2 regions of the Hydrogenophaga sedimenti genome follow, and region 1 is predicted to be linked to the other one. Evidence: riboswitches for the same ligand, from Rfam matches in the RefSeq annotation. Region 1 holds a riboswitch; the other holds the start of a gene.
The links. A riboswitch is a leader RNA that binds a small molecule or an ion and turns the genes downstream of it on or off. The one in region 1 is predicted to bind thiamine pyrophosphate.
Positions count from the first base shown of each region.

Region 1 (7,129 bases):
GGCTACGCGCCGCAGGCCTGAGACGCTCCGACTTTTCACGCACACACCGATCACCGATTTCCCTGGAGTCCGACATGACATCCCCCGCACAGAACAACAACCCCGCACCCTCCAGCGCCAACCCGGCGCGCAAGAAGGCCCTGGCCGCCGTGGCCGGCATCGTCGTCCTGGGCGGTGCCGCCTACGGCGCCTACTGGGCCCTGGTGCTCAACCACTTCGAGACCACCGACAACGCCTACGTGCAGGCCAACGTGGTGCAGGTGACGCCGCAGATCGGCGGCACCGTGCTGGCGATCCAGGCCGACGACACCGACCACGTCAAGGCCGGTCAGCCGCTGGTGCGCCTGGACCCCGCCGACACCAAGGTCGCGCTGGAGCAGGCCGAGGCGCAGCTGGCGCAGACCGTGCGTGAAGTGCGCACGCTGTACGCCAACAACCGCGTCTCGCAGGCACAGGTCGCGCTGCGCAGCGCCGACCTGACGCGCGCCAAGGCCGATCTGTCGCGCCTGCAGGAAGACGTCGACCGCCGCCAGCCGCTGGTGGCCACCGGCGCCGTGGGCCGCGAAGAATTCCAGCACGTCGCGTCGCAGCTGGTCGCCGCGCGCAGCACCGTGGCCGCGGCCGAATCGGCGCTGCAGGCGGCGCGCGAGCAGCAGCTCTCGGGCCAGTCGCTGACCGAAGGCACGACGCCCGAAGAACACCCCAACGTGCTGCGCGCCGCCGCCCGCGTGCGCGAGACCGCGCTCGCGATGCAGCGCACCGACCTGGTCTCGCCGGTGGACGGCTATGTGGCCCGCCGCAACGTGCAGCTGGGTCAGCGCGTGCAGGCCGGCGCACCGCTGATGTCGGTGATCTCGCTGGACCAGGTCTGGGTCGAGGCGAACTTCAAGGAAAGCCAGCTCGCCCGCCTGCGCCTGGAGCAGCCGGTCGAGCTGACCGCCGACGTCTATGGCAAGAAGGTGGTCTACCACGGTGTGATCGAAGGCCTGGGCGCCGGCACCGGTGCGGCGTTCGCGCTGCTGCCGGCGCAGAACGCCACCGGCAACTGGATCAAGGTGGTGCAACGCGTGCCGGTGCGTGTCAGGCTGGACGCCAAGGAGCTGGCCGAACACCCGCTGCGCGTGGGCCTGTCGATGGAAGCCAAGGTCGATGTCAGCCGCACCGAAGGCCGTGTGCTGTCGGACGCCTCGCGCCCGGCCGCTGCCATGCAGACCGCCGTGTTCGACCAGGACGCCGCGGCGGCCGATGCGCGCGTGAGCGGCATCATCGCCCGCAACCTGGGCATCAGCCCGGCCAAGGCCGCCGCGGCCCTGGCCCATGCGACCCAGGCACCGCGCACGGTGAGCGCGGCGCAACCTGCCGCCGCCACCCTGGCGCTGGCCCACTGACCGCGCTGAAAGCTCTCTGAGATGAACACCGACGCGATCAACGCCGCCGGGCCGGCGCGGCACACGCCCGCCCCGGCGGCACCGCCACCGCCGCCACCCGGCCGGGCGCCTGCCTTTGCGCCGCTGCAGGGCGGCCAGCTGGTGCTGGGCACCGTGGCCCTGTCGCTGGCCACCTTCATGAACGTGCTCGACACCTCGATCGCCAACGTGTCGATCCCGGCGATCGCGGGCGACATGGGCGTGAGCCCGTCGCAGGGCACCTGGGTCATCACCTCGTTCGCGGTCGCCAACGCGATCTCGGTGCCGCTGACCGGCTGGCTGACGCAGCGCTTCGGGCAGGTGCGCCTGTTCGTGATGAGCGTGCTGCTGTTCGTGGTGGCGTCCTGGCTGTGTGGTCTGGCGCCCAACATCGAGCTGCTGATCGCCTTCCGGGTGCTGCAGGGCCTGGTCGCCGGGCCGATGATCCCGCTGTCGCAGACCCTGCTGCTGGCCAGCTATCCACCCGCCAAGGCCGGAATGGCGATGGCGATGTGGGGCATGACGGTGCTGGTGGCGCCGGTGGCCGGTCCGTTGCTGGGCGGCTGGATCACCGACAACATCTCCTGGCCCTGGATCTTCTACATCAACATCCCGGTCGGCATCTTCGCCGCCGCGCTGACCTGGTCGATCTACCACAAGCGCGACCCGGGGCCGCGCCGCGTGCCGCTGGACGTGACCGGGCTGGTGCTGCTGGTGCTGTTCGTCGGCACGATGCAGATCATGATCGACAAGGGCAAGGAGCTCGACTGGTTCGAGTCGGGCGAGATCATCGCGCTCACGGTCGTGTCTGCAGTGAGCTTCCTGTTCTTCCTGGCCTGGGAGCTGACCGACAAGCACCCGATCGTCGACCTGCGCCTGTTCGCGCGCCGCAACTTCGTGACCGGCACGCTGTCGCTGTCGGTGGCCTACGGTCTGTTCTTCGGCAACGTGGTGCTGCTGCCGCTGTGGCTGCAGCAGTTCATGGGCTACACGGCGACCTGGGCCGGGCTGGCGACCGCGCCGGTCGGCCTGCTGGCCATCGTGCTCTCGCCCTGGGTGGGCAAGAACGTCAGCCGCATCGACCCGCGCAAGCTGGGCACGGTGGCCTTCGTGGGGTTTGGTCTGGTGCTCTGGATGCGCTCGCACTTCAACACCCAGGCCGACTTCATGACCATCCTGATCCCGACCCTGCTGCAGGGCGCGGCCATGGCCTTCTTCTTCATTCCGCTGCAGGCCATCGTGTTCTCGGGCCTGCCGCCGGAGCAGATGCCGTCGGCCGCCGGCCTGTCGAACTTCGTGCGCATCACGGCCGGCGCGGTGGGCACCTCGCTGTTCACCACCCTGTGGGAGAGCCGTGCGGCGATGCACCACGCGCACCTGGTCGAGGCCATCCACCCGGGCAGCCCGACCGCCATGGCGACGATCAGCCAGCTCATGGCGGGCGGCATGACGCGCGAGCAGGCACTCGCCAACATCGACCGGCTGGTGAACCAGCAGGCCTTCACGCTGGCGGTGACCGACCTGTTCTACCTGTCGTCGGCCTTGTTCTTCGTGCTGGTGCTGGTGATCTGGACCTCGCGGCCGGTGCGCGGGGCCGGTGGCGGCGGGGGCGGAGCCCACTGAAACGTGGACCCCCACGCTCCGCCGCTGCGCGGGTCGCTGCCCCCCGAGGGGGCGCGATTCGGCTTGGGGCGGCCCGGCATCGAATCCTCGCGCTGTCACCCCGTGCGAGCGGCCGGTTCTTCCTGTGGTCCAATAGGGGGTTTTCAACCAATCTCCCCCTGGAACCGACATGGGCAACAAACTCGTCACCGAAGCCGATCGCCGTGCAACCCCCCGTCCCACCGCCGCCAATGGCGTCGTGCTGCCGACCCCCGGTCGTGGTCAGCGCGTGAGCCTGGAGCGTGGTGTCGCCACCCGCACCAAGAAGAACCCCGGCAAGCGTTCGAAGAAGGGCGGCTGATCGCCGCGGGCCGGCCCACCGCCGGTCCTGAAAGATCCCTGCAAAGGCCCCGTTCCGGGGCCTTTTGCTTTGGGGGGCTGGCTCAGTGGCGGCGCAGGTGCAGGAAGCGGCCCTTGAAGGCGTCACCGTTTTCCAGCAGCCGCTCGGCCGATGCCATCGTCAGCCCGAAACCCAGCAGCGCCATCTCGCGCCCGAAGGCGCTGCGGTTGCCGCGGTCCGGGTCGACGATCAGCACCTCGGCCCCCAGCGCGGCGTGCTGGTCGATGAAGCGCGCGAGCTGGGCCGGCTGCTGGCGTTCGTAGAGTACGTCGCTGCCGATGATCAGGTCGAAGCGCCCCAGGCCGCTGGCGCCGTCGGCGTCGTCGACCGACCAGTTGCCGGCGTGCACTGGCAGCGGGCTCAGGCCGTTGGCCTGCAGGTTCTGCTGCAGAAAGTCGGCGGTCAGCGGGTGCCAGTCGCTGACCGTGATGTCGCCGCCGCGCCGGTGGATCACCAGGCTCGCCAGCGCCAGCCCGGCGCCGATCTCCAGGATGCGCTTGCCGGCGATGTCGTGGCTGTCCATCGCCAGCGCGAGCACGCGCGCCGACGGCCAGACCTGGCCGAACAGCGGCCAGCCCGAGGCGCCCATGCCGGTGTCTTCGGCCTCACCCTGCGGGTCGGCGTATTGCTGGTTGTCCAGAAGGGATCGGATGGCGTAGTCCCGGCCACCAATGGTGACGGTCTGGTGCCTGACCTGGTAACCGGGCATGGGCGAGGGCTCTCATGGTGAGCGTGGTGCAAATGGTTCTGATCGAACGGGCACACATCGCCACCGGGCGGACCGGGCAGGGCACATGCAGGGTCGAGGAGTTCCTCGGAGTCACCCGTGGGGTGACCCGACGACCATAACACGCGCCCTGACAGGGCGCGCTCTACAATTCAGCCCTTCACCGGGGGTGCCGGTCCCGCAAGGGCCGGCTGAGAAATACCCCTCTCACCTGATCTGGGTTGTGCCAGCGTAGGGAGCGTGACAAGCCGGTCCGCCGTTTGCCGTGGCCCGTCCTTCTCAGCCCCGAAGCGGGCGTTCTGACAAGGCGGCTTCACATGCAACGGCGTTTTTTTCTTTCGGCGCTTTTCTCCTTCTCTTCCCTGTCGGTCGCGGGCCTGGCCCAGGCGCAGTCGCCCATGCCGCTGCGGGTGCTGACCCACGCCTCGTTCGACCTGCCCAAGGACCTGCTGGCGCAGTTCGAGAAAGAAGCGGCGGTCACGCTGCAGATCGTCAAGGCCGGCGACGCGGGCGAGATGGTCAACAAGCTGATCCTCACCAAGTCCGCCCCCATCGCCGATGTGGCCTTCGGCATCGACAACACCCTGTTGCCGCGCGCGCTGTCGGCCGGCCTGGTCGACCCCTACACCGGCCCGGCCGCGCAGCGCAAGGCCGAGGTCGCGATGTCGGGCGGCGTGGTGCCGGTGGACTTCGGCTACGTCAACCTCAACATCGACAAGGCCTGGTTCGCCAAGGCGGGCCTGGCCCTGCCGGCTTCGCTGGACGATCTCGCCAAGCCGGCCTACGCCAAGCTGCTGGTGGTCGAAAACCCCGCGACCTCCAGCCCCGGCCAGGCCTTCCTGTTCGCCACCATCGCCGGCCTGGGCGAAGAGGGTGCGTTCACCTGGTGGGCCAAGGCCCGCGCGGGCGGCGTCAAGGTGGTCAAGGGCTGGAGCGAGGCCTACTACACCGAGTTCACCCGCAACGGCGGCACCCGCCCCATCGTGGTGAGCTACGCCAGCAGCCCGGCGGCCGAGGTGTTCTACAGCAAGGAAAAGATCACCGAGTCGCCGACCGCCAACCTGTTCCTCAAGGGCGGCGTGTTCCGCCAGGTCGAGGGCGTGGCCCTGGTCAAGGGCGGAAACCCCGCGGCGCGCGAGGCCGCCGGCCGCTTCATCGAATTCCTGCGCTCGGCGCCGGTGCAGCAGGCGCTGCAGACCTCGATGTGGATGTTCCCGGTCGAGGCCGGCGCGACGCGCGTCGACGTGATGAAGGCCCACGCCACCGAGCCGGCGAAGTTCGACAACCCGACGGCCGGGCGCATGGACGCGAATGCCAAGGCTTGGCAGCAGCGCTGGACGCAGACGGTCCTGAAGTGACCCCTGAATTCGGATGACCCCCCTGCGCCGCTTTGCGGCTTCTCCCCTGAAGGGGGGGCGCACCTGGTGGCCCGGCGAAGCCGGTTCCACGGGTGCCCTGGCCAAGGCCCTTCCGGCTCTGCCGCTCCTGTTTCTGTTGGTGATGCTGGTGGCGCCGGTGCTGCGGCTGCTGGCCGAGGGGCTGACGTCCGACGCCGAGGTGCGCTGGCTGGCGGTGTGGACCGATCCCTATCTGCGCTGGCGGGTGCTGTGGTCGCTGGCGCAGGCGGCGATCACCTGCGTGCTGGCGCTGCTGCTGGGGGTGCCCTGCGCCTGGGTGCTGGCGCGGCGCGTGTTTCCGGGCCGGACGCTGGCGTTGCGCCTGCTGATGCTGCCCTTCGTGGTGCCGACGCTGGTCGCGGCCATGGGTGTGCTGGCGCTCTGGGGGCCGCGTGGCCTGTTCGGGGCGCCGCTGGCGGCGGCGGGCATCGACCTGAGCGAGACGCCCTGGCTGCTGCTCTACGGCAACCTGTTCTTCAACCTCTGCCTCGTGGTGCGCGCGGGTGTCGACGCGCTGGGGCAGGTGAGCGCGCAGCGGCTCGCGGCAGCGCGCACGCTGGGCGCCACGCCCTGGCGCGCCTTCTGGCGCATCGAATGGCCGGCGATCGCGCCCTGGCTGGCGTCGGCGCTGTGCCTCGTGTTTCTCTACTGCTTCGCGGGCTTCGGCCTGGCCCTGATCCTGGGTGGGCAGCGCTACGCGACCGCCGAGGTCGAGATCTACACGCTCGTTGCCCACGAACTGGAACTGGGTCAGGCGGGTGTGCTCGCGGTCTGGACCATGGCGCTGACCGGTGCGGTGGCGCTGGCCTACGCCGGGCTGGAGCAGCGGCTGGCCACGCCCGCGCGCGTGACGCCGGTGCTGCCTCGCCCGCCGCAAGGTGCCGCGCAGTGGCTGGGCGTGGCCGGAGCGATGGCCTTGCTGGCGCTGGTGTGCGCGGCGCCGCTGGTGGCCATCGTGTGGCGCGCGGCCGTGTCGCTGTTGACCGGGCAGGGCTGGTCGGTGCTGCTGGAGGCCGACACGTTGGCCGCGCTGGGCAATACGCTGCGTTTCTCTCTGATGGCGTTGTTGCTGGCGACGGCGCTGGGTCTGGCGCATGCGCTGTCGGTGTCGGCGCGTGGGCATCTGTCGCTGGCCTGGCGGGCGGCGGCGTTTCTGCCTTTCGTGGTGTCGCCAGTCAGCGTGGCCTTTGGTCTGCTGCTGCGCTACCCGGGCTGGAGCGCGAGCCTGGCCATGCTGCTGGGTGCCTACGCGCTGCTGGCCTGGCCCTTCGTGTCCAAGTCGCTCACTGCCGCGCTCGACAGCCTGCCCGCGCACTACGCGCAGGCCGCGGCCTCGCTGGGTGCGCGACCCTGGCGCGTGTTCTGGCGCGTCACGCTGCCGCTGGTGGCGCCCGCGCTGCGGCGCGGCATGGCCTTTGCCGCCGCCACCGCGCTGGGCGAATTCGCCGTCACCCTGTTCCTCTCGCGCCCCGAGTGGTCCACGCTCACCACCCTGATCCACCAGCACCTGGGCCGGCCCGGCGCCGCCAACCTTGACGCCGCCTTCGTGCTGGCCGCGCTGCTGATGGCGCTGGCGCTGCTGGCCTTTGCGCTGATC
Region 1 covers NZ_JBPZHA010000002.1:145,577-152,705, forward strand. Annotated here, with positions in the region: gene ACS5NL_RS03335 (efflux transporter outer membrane subunit) at 1-21, shown strand, start outside; gene ACS5NL_RS03340 (HlyD family secretion protein) at 75-1,388, shown strand; gene ACS5NL_RS03345 (DHA2 family efflux MFS transporter permease subunit) at 1,410-3,029, shown strand; gene ACS5NL_RS03350 (hypothetical protein) at 3,199-3,369, shown strand; gene ACS5NL_RS03355 (class I SAM-dependent methyltransferase) at 3,452-4,117, opposite strand; TPP riboswitch at 4,291-4,391, shown strand; gene ACS5NL_RS03360 (thiamine ABC transporter substrate-binding protein) at 4,453-5,493, shown strand; gene ACS5NL_RS03365 (ABC transporter permease) at 5,507-7,129, shown strand, end outside.

Region 2 (7,129 bases), on a different contig from region 1:
ACGCGGTAGGGAGCGAGGAAGCCGTCTTCGATGCCCTGGCGCAGGCTGTAGGTGGTGACCGGGTTGCCGAAGTAGGCGTAGCTGTCGCGGGTTTCCTCACGCAGGGGGGTGGCGGTCATGCCGAACTTGACGGCTGGCTCGAAGTGGTCGAGCACGGTGCGCCAGGCGCTGTTGTCGCGGGCGGAGCCGCGGTGGCATTCGTCAATGACGATGAGGTCGAAGAAGTCGGGCCGGTACTGGCGGAACACGTCTTCGCTGGCGGTCGTGAGCGCCTGGTAGATGCCGAAGTACATGTCACGCCCCTGGCTGAGATCGCTGCTGGCAACCTTGTGCCGGGCGTCACCAAAGGGCGCAAACATCTTGGCCATGGGATCGTCCACCAGGATGTTGCGGTCGGCCAGGAACAGGATCTTGGGACGGCGGTGCTCGCCGGTGCGGTTCCAGCGGCTGCTCCAGAGCTTCCAGCAGACCTGGAAGGCCACGCAGGTCTTGCCGGTGCCGGTGGCCAACGTGGCCAGCACGCGCGGCTGCCCGAGCAAGATGGCTTCGATCACGCGGTCGATGGCGATCTGCTGGTAGTAGCGCGGCACTTTGCCGGCCGCGAGGTTGAAGGGTTCGAGCAGGTGCGCCGCTGCGCTTTGCGGCCACTGCGCGGCGGCGCTGAGCCGGGCGAAGAGTTCGTCGGGCGTGGCGTAGCGGTCCACCTCGCGCTCGGTGCCGGTGGTGTAGTCGATCTCGATGATGCGCAGGCCGTTTGTGGCGTAAGCGAACTTGAGGCCAAGAATTTCAGCGTATTCGCGCGCCTGCTGCACGGCGTTTTCGGCGGGCAGGCTGGTTTCCTTGGCTTCGACCACGGCCAGGGGAAAGTCGCGCCGGTAGAACAGCAGGTAGTCGGCCCGCTTTTGGGGCCCCCGGCGCACCACGCCACCGGCGACCACGATCCGGCCATTGGTGAAGCTGCGTTGTTCGCCCATGAAGCTGGGCTCGGTGGCCCAGCCGGCTTCCACCAGCCTCGGGGTGACATGCACCCGGCAGGTATCGGCTTCGGTCATGGTGTTGCTGCGCATGGGTTCCCTGGACATGATTTCCCTGCCTGTTCGGAAGACTCGTAGAGCATAAGGTAGTCACCATGCAGGCAGTTCCTCAGCGCGTCTGCAAAGCCAGCAGGCCGCCGAGCTCGCGAAGCCAGGGCTTCGCCGAACGAAGTGCCCTGGATCGCAGTGGCGACAAAGTACATGGTGCTGTCTTGGCGCCGGGGGTAGAACGGCACCCGGAACGTGGGCGAGAACGGCAGCCACGGCGGTTCGACAGCACACCGGCCCGGGTGCACACTGGAGCAAGATTCCACGCGCCAGCGCCACTGCTGGCCCTGAACCCGCGAGCGACTCTTGAACACCACGAACACCCACGACGCCGACATCACCACCGGCCTGACCGCGGCCGAAGCGGCACAGCGCCTGACCCGGGACGGCGCCAACGTGCTGCCCGGCGGGCAACGCCGCAGCCTGCTGTCCATCGCGGTCGAGACGGCGCGCGAGCCCATGTTCCTGCTCCTGCTGGCCGCGGCCTCGCTCTACCTGGTGTTCGGCGATCTGCGGGAGGGCCTGACCCTGCTCGCCTTCGTGGTGATCACGCTGGGACTGACGCTGTACCAGGAAGGCAAGACCGAACGCGCCATCGAGGCGCTGCGCGACCTGACCAGCCCGCGCGCGCTGGTGATCCGCGACGGCACACCGCAGCGCATCGCCGGCAGCGACGTGGTGCGTGGCGACCTGCTGCAACTGAGCGAGGGCGACCGGGTCCCGGCGGACGCCCTGCTGCTGTCGGCCGACGGCGTGCAGGCCGACGAGTCGCTGCTGACCGGGGAAGCGGTGCCGGTGGGCAAGCGCGCGGCCCTGGCGGTCGAACTGGCGCAGGCGCCGGCCTCTGCGTCCGGCCGCGGCGCGCGCCCCGGCGGCGACGACCTGCCCACGGTGTACGCCGGCACGCTGATCGTGCAGGGCCACGCGCTGGCACGCGTCACCGCCACCGGCGCGCGCAGCGAGATCGGCCGCATCGGCAGCGCGCTCGGCCAGGTCGGCCACGAAACCTCGCCGCTGCAGAAACAGACCACCCGGCTGGTGCGCAACCTCGCCCTGCTGGCGCTGGTGCTGAGCCTGGCCCTGGTGGTGGTCCATGGCCTGGTGCGCGGCGACTGGCTGCAGGCGGTGCTGGCCGGCATCGCGCTGGCGATGGCGATGCTGCCGGAGGAATACCCGGTGGTGATGACCGTGTTCCCGGCGCTGGGCGCGCGCCGCCTGTCCAGGGAAGGGGTGCTCACCCGGCGCATCAACGCGATCGAGACCCTGGGCGCGACCACCGTGCTGTGCAGCGACAAGACCGGCACCCTCACCGGCAACCGCATGGCGGTGACGCACCTGGCCGCCGGTGGCGCGGCGCTGCCGGACCGGCTGGCGCTGGCGTCGCTGGACAACGTACCGCTGCCCGAGGCCTTCCACACGCTGGTCGAGTTCTCGATCCTGGCGAGCGTGGTGGACCCCTTCGATCCGATGGAGAAGGCGTTCCACCAGCTCGGCGAACGCTTCCTCGCCGGCACCGAACACCTGCACCGCGACTGGCGTCTGGTGCAGACCTACGGGCTGAGCCCGGCGCTGCGCGCGATGTCGCACGTGTGGGCGGCATCGGACGGTGCCACGCAGACGGTCGCGGCCAAGGGGGCTCCCGAGGCGGTGATGGACCTGTGCCACCTCGACAGCGCGCAGAGGGCCCACATCGCCAGCGTGGTGGACGGCCTGGCCGCCCAAGGGTTGCGCGTGCTCGCGGTGGCCAGCGGCACGTTCGAGGGCCAGGACTGGCCCGAAGGCGAACACGATTTCGATTTCACTTTCGTCGGCCTGCTGGGGCTGGCCGACCCGGTGCGGCCGCAGGTGCCGGCCGCCATCGCCGAGTGCCGCGCCGCGGGCATCCGCGTGGTGATGATCACCGGCGACTACCCGGCGACCGCCCTGGCGATTGCGCAGCAGGCCGGGCTGGCGGGCTCCGGGGCCGAGGTGCTGTCGGGCGACGAGATGGCCACGCTCGACGACACCGCGCTGAGCGAGCGCATGGCCCGCGTGAGCGTCTGCGCCCGCATCGCGCCCGAGCAGAAGCTGCGCATCGTGCAGGCCCTGAAGGCGCGTGGCGAGATCGTCGCCATGACCGGCGACGGCGTGAATGACGCCCCCGCGCTGCGGGCCGCGCACGTGGGTGTGGCGATGGGCCAGCGCGGCACCGACGTGGCGCGCGAATCGGCCTCGCTGGTGCTGGTGGACGACGACTTCGCCGCCATCGTGCGCGCCATGCGGCTGGGGCGGCGCATCTTCGACAACCTGCGCAAGGCCATGTCCTACGTGCTCGCGGTGCATGTGCCGATCGCCGGCATGGCCCTGCTGCCGGTGCTGTTCGGCTGGCCCTCGCTGCTGTTCCCGATGCACATCGCCTTTCTCGAACTCATCATCGATCCCGCCTGTTCGATCGCCTTTGAAAACGAGCCCGCCGACCGTGACGTGATGCAGCGACCGCCCCGCGACGCCCGCGCGCCGCTGTTCGGCGGCCTGAGCCTGTGGTTCGCGCTGCTGCAGGGACTGGGCGTGCTGGCGGTCGTGCTGGGTGCCTTCGCCTGGGCCGCACCCCGCCTGCCCGAAGAAGAGGCCCGCGCCTTTGCCTTTGCCACGCTGGTGGTGGGCAACCTGTCGCTGATCTTTTCCAACCGCTCGGCGACCGCCCCGGTCTGGGTCACGCTGCGCGCGCCCAACGCCATGCTCTGGGGGGTCGTGGGCATGGCGCTGGCCATGCTGCTGGCGGCCCTCTACATCCCCTGGGTCGTCGGGTTGCTGCGTTTTGCACCGCTGCCGGCGCACGAACTGGCCGCGGCCTGCGGGCTGGGGGTGCTGAGCGTGGTCTGGTTCGAAGCCATCAAGGGATTGCAGCGGCGCCAGGGCCGTCCCGCGCGGGCGGTTCAGGCCGACCACTCATAGCCGAGCGCGGTGACGGTGCCGCGCCAGTAGGTCTTGCGGCCTTCGGGCAGCAGCCAGGCGACCTCGCCGGCGAAGGGCACGGTCATGCCATCGACGCGCCGGTGGTCAGACCAGGAGCCCTCCCAGGGCGCCATGTCGATCTGCCGGCCCACCATGCGGCCACGCGCCTGGGCGAACACCGAGCGCACCATGCCCTCCCCGTCGAACTGGAACAGCAGCGTGAGCGAGAGTGCGCCGTCCGTGAGGGTGGCGTTGGCACTGTCCCCGTCCACCGCGGTCCATTGCACGCCCTGGCTGGGCAACAGGGCCGTGGGGTACCAGGCGGCCTCGGCGAGGAAGCGCATCAGCTCGCCGCGCGCCAGCTCGCCGTCGCCCTGCAGATCGGCGACACGGAACAGGCCCAGCACGGCCGCCCGCAGCAGCCCCTGGCCACCGGCATAGCTGTCGTGCACGCGCACCGGCAGGCCGGGCAGCATGGCGATGCGGGCGTCCCACAGAAAGCCGGGCCGCTGCACGACCACCCGCTGGCGCGAGGTGAACGGCTTCCACTGCTCGTCGGTGGACGACATGTTGAACTGGCCCGTGTGTGACAGGGTGACCGCGGTGACCAGGGGCTGCCCGGGGGTGAGCACGGCGCGGAAGTACCGCTGCACGGGCGCCGGCAGGTGGTCGATTTCGCGCGGGTCGTAGCGGAGCGGTCCGGTCGCCCGGCGCTGTGCGTCCAGCCGCGCATGGATGGCGCGCGTGGCCCCGGCCCAGCGCCGGGCGCCGAGCACGCCCAGCCCCGACACGGCAAGGGCCATCGCCACCCCGAACAGAAGAATTCCGGTGAACCAGTGCATGCCGCCCAGCGTACACAGCACCGCCCGCGGTCGGCGCGCCGGCGGGCCCTTTCCGAAGGGACATTGAGATGGCTCAAGAATTTCCGCGCTACACTGCGCGCCTGCTCCGGGGTGCACCGGCCTTACAAGGTCTGGCGCTGAGATGGTTGAAGAACCGAACCCGCGAACTTGATCCGGCTAGTACCGGCGAAAGAAGAGCGTTGCCTTGAAGGACCCGTGCATGGGGCGAAGCCGCCCACGCCCGAGGTCCCTCCGGGCGGTCCTCCGGAGCTGTTCGTTTCGCAACAGCTTTTTCAAACAGGAGACCGCCCCATGAACGCCCCCGACAAGCTCCAGCAGCTGCTCACGCTCACCCGAGAGCCGTTTCCCCAGTCGCGCAAGGTCCACGTGCCTGGCGCGCTGCCCGGCGTGCAGGTGCCGATGCGCGAGATCGCGCTGACCAACGGCGAACAGGTCACGGTCTACGACACCTCGGGGCCCTACACCGACCCGCAGGCCCGCATCGACATCCGCCAGGGCCTGTCGCCGGTGCGCAGCCAGTGGGTGGCCGCGCGCGGCGACACCGAGGCCTACGAGGGCCGCCACCGGGTGGCGCTGGACGACGGCGGCAAACACGGTGATGAGGCCGATGCGCGCATCGAAGCCCTGCGCGCCGAAGCCGCCGGCCTGCAGCGCCAGCCCCTGCGCGCCAAGGCGGGCGCCAACGTGACGCAGATGCACTACGCACGAAAAGGCATCGTCACCCCCGAGATGGAATACATCGCCATCCGCGAGAACGGCAAGCGCGAGTGGATGAAGGAATACCTCGGCAGCGCCGAGCGCGAGGCGCGTCTCAAGGGCAACCCCATGGGCGCCCGCATTCCCGACGTGATCACGCCCGAGTTCGTGCGCGACGAGGTGGCGCGTGGCCGCGCCGTGATCCCGGCCAACATCAACCACCCCGAGGTGGAGCCGATGATCATCGGCCGCAACTTCCTGGTGAAGATCAACGCCAACATCGGCAACTCCGTCGTGACCTCGTCGATCGAAGAGGAAGTGGAAAAGCTGGTGTGGGCTATCCGCTGGGGCGGCGACACGGTGATGGACCTCTCGACCGGCAAGAACATCCACACCACGCGCGACTGGATCGTGCGCAACTCGCCCGTGCCCATCGGTACGGTGCCGATCTACCAGGCGCTGGAGAAGGTGGGTGGCGTGGCCGAAGACCTCACCTGGGAAATCTTCCGCGACACGCTGATCGAGCAGGCCGAGCAGGGCATCGACTACTTCACCATCCACGCCGGCGTGCGCCTGCCCTTCATCCACCTCACGACGCAGCGCCGCACCGGCATCGTCTCGCGCGGCGGGTCCATCCTGGCCAAGTGGTGCATCACGCACCACAAGGAAAACTTCCTGTACACGCACTTCGACGAGATCTGCGAAATCATAAAGGCGTATGACGTGACCTTCTCGCTGGGCGACGGCCTGCGCCCCGGCTCGGGCGCCGACGCCAACGACGAGGCGCAGTTCGCCGAGCTGCGCACCCTGGGCGAGCTGACCCAGATCGCCTGGAAGCACGACGTGCAGACCATGATCGAAGGCCCCGGCCACGTGCCCATGCACATGATCCAGGCCAACATGGACGAGCAGATCAAGCACTGCCACGAAGCGCCGTTCTACACGCTCGGCCCGCTGACCATCGACATCGCGCCGGGCTACGACCACATCGCCAGCGCCATCGGCGCCGCCATGATCGGCTGGATGGGCACGGCCATGCTCTGCTACGTGACGCCCAAGGAACACCTGGGCCTGCCGGACCGCGACGACGTGAAGCAGGGGATCATTGCCTACAAGATCGCGGCGCACGCGGCCGACGTGGCCAAGGGCCATCCGGGACAACGCGCGCGCGACGACGCGATGAGCAAGGCGCGTTTCGAGTTCCGCTGGCGCGACCAGTTCGCGCTCGGCCTGGACCCGCAGACCGCCGAGGCTTACCACGACGAGACCCTGCCCAAGGACTCCAGCAAGGAAGCGCATTTCTGCAGCATGTGCGGCCCGAAGTTCTGCTCCATGAAGATCACGCAGGATGTGCGCGACTACGCCGCCGCCAAGGGCCTGAGCGAAGAGCAGGCGCTCAGCGATGGCATGGCGCAGAAGAGCGCAGAGTTCAAGGCCGTGGGCGGCGAGTTCTACGTGCCCGTCTCGTCCATCGCCACCAAGGCCTGAGCCATGGCCCGCATTGGCATCGCCGGGGCCGGCGTGCTGGGGCGGCTGCTGGCCTGGCAGCTCGGC
Region 2 covers NZ_JBPZHA010000004.1:327,859-334,987, forward strand. Annotated here, with positions in the region: gene hsdR (EcoAI/FtnUII family type I restriction enzme subunit R) at 1-1,067, opposite strand, end outside; gene ACS5NL_RS08845 (cation-translocating P-type ATPase) at 1,389-4,016, shown strand; gene ACS5NL_RS08850 (DUF6920 family protein) at 3,998-4,858, opposite strand; TPP riboswitch at 4,956-5,070, shown strand; gene thiC (phosphomethylpyrimidine synthase ThiC) at 5,171-7,063, shown strand; gene ACS5NL_RS08860 (FAD-dependent oxidoreductase) at 7,067-7,129, shown strand, end outside.
Region 2: it holds a riboswitch for thiamine pyrophosphate, as region 1 does, so the genes downstream of both, thiC (phosphomethylpyrimidine synthase ThiC) here and ACS5NL_RS03360 (thiamine ABC transporter substrate-binding protein) in region 1, are expected to answer to the same signal.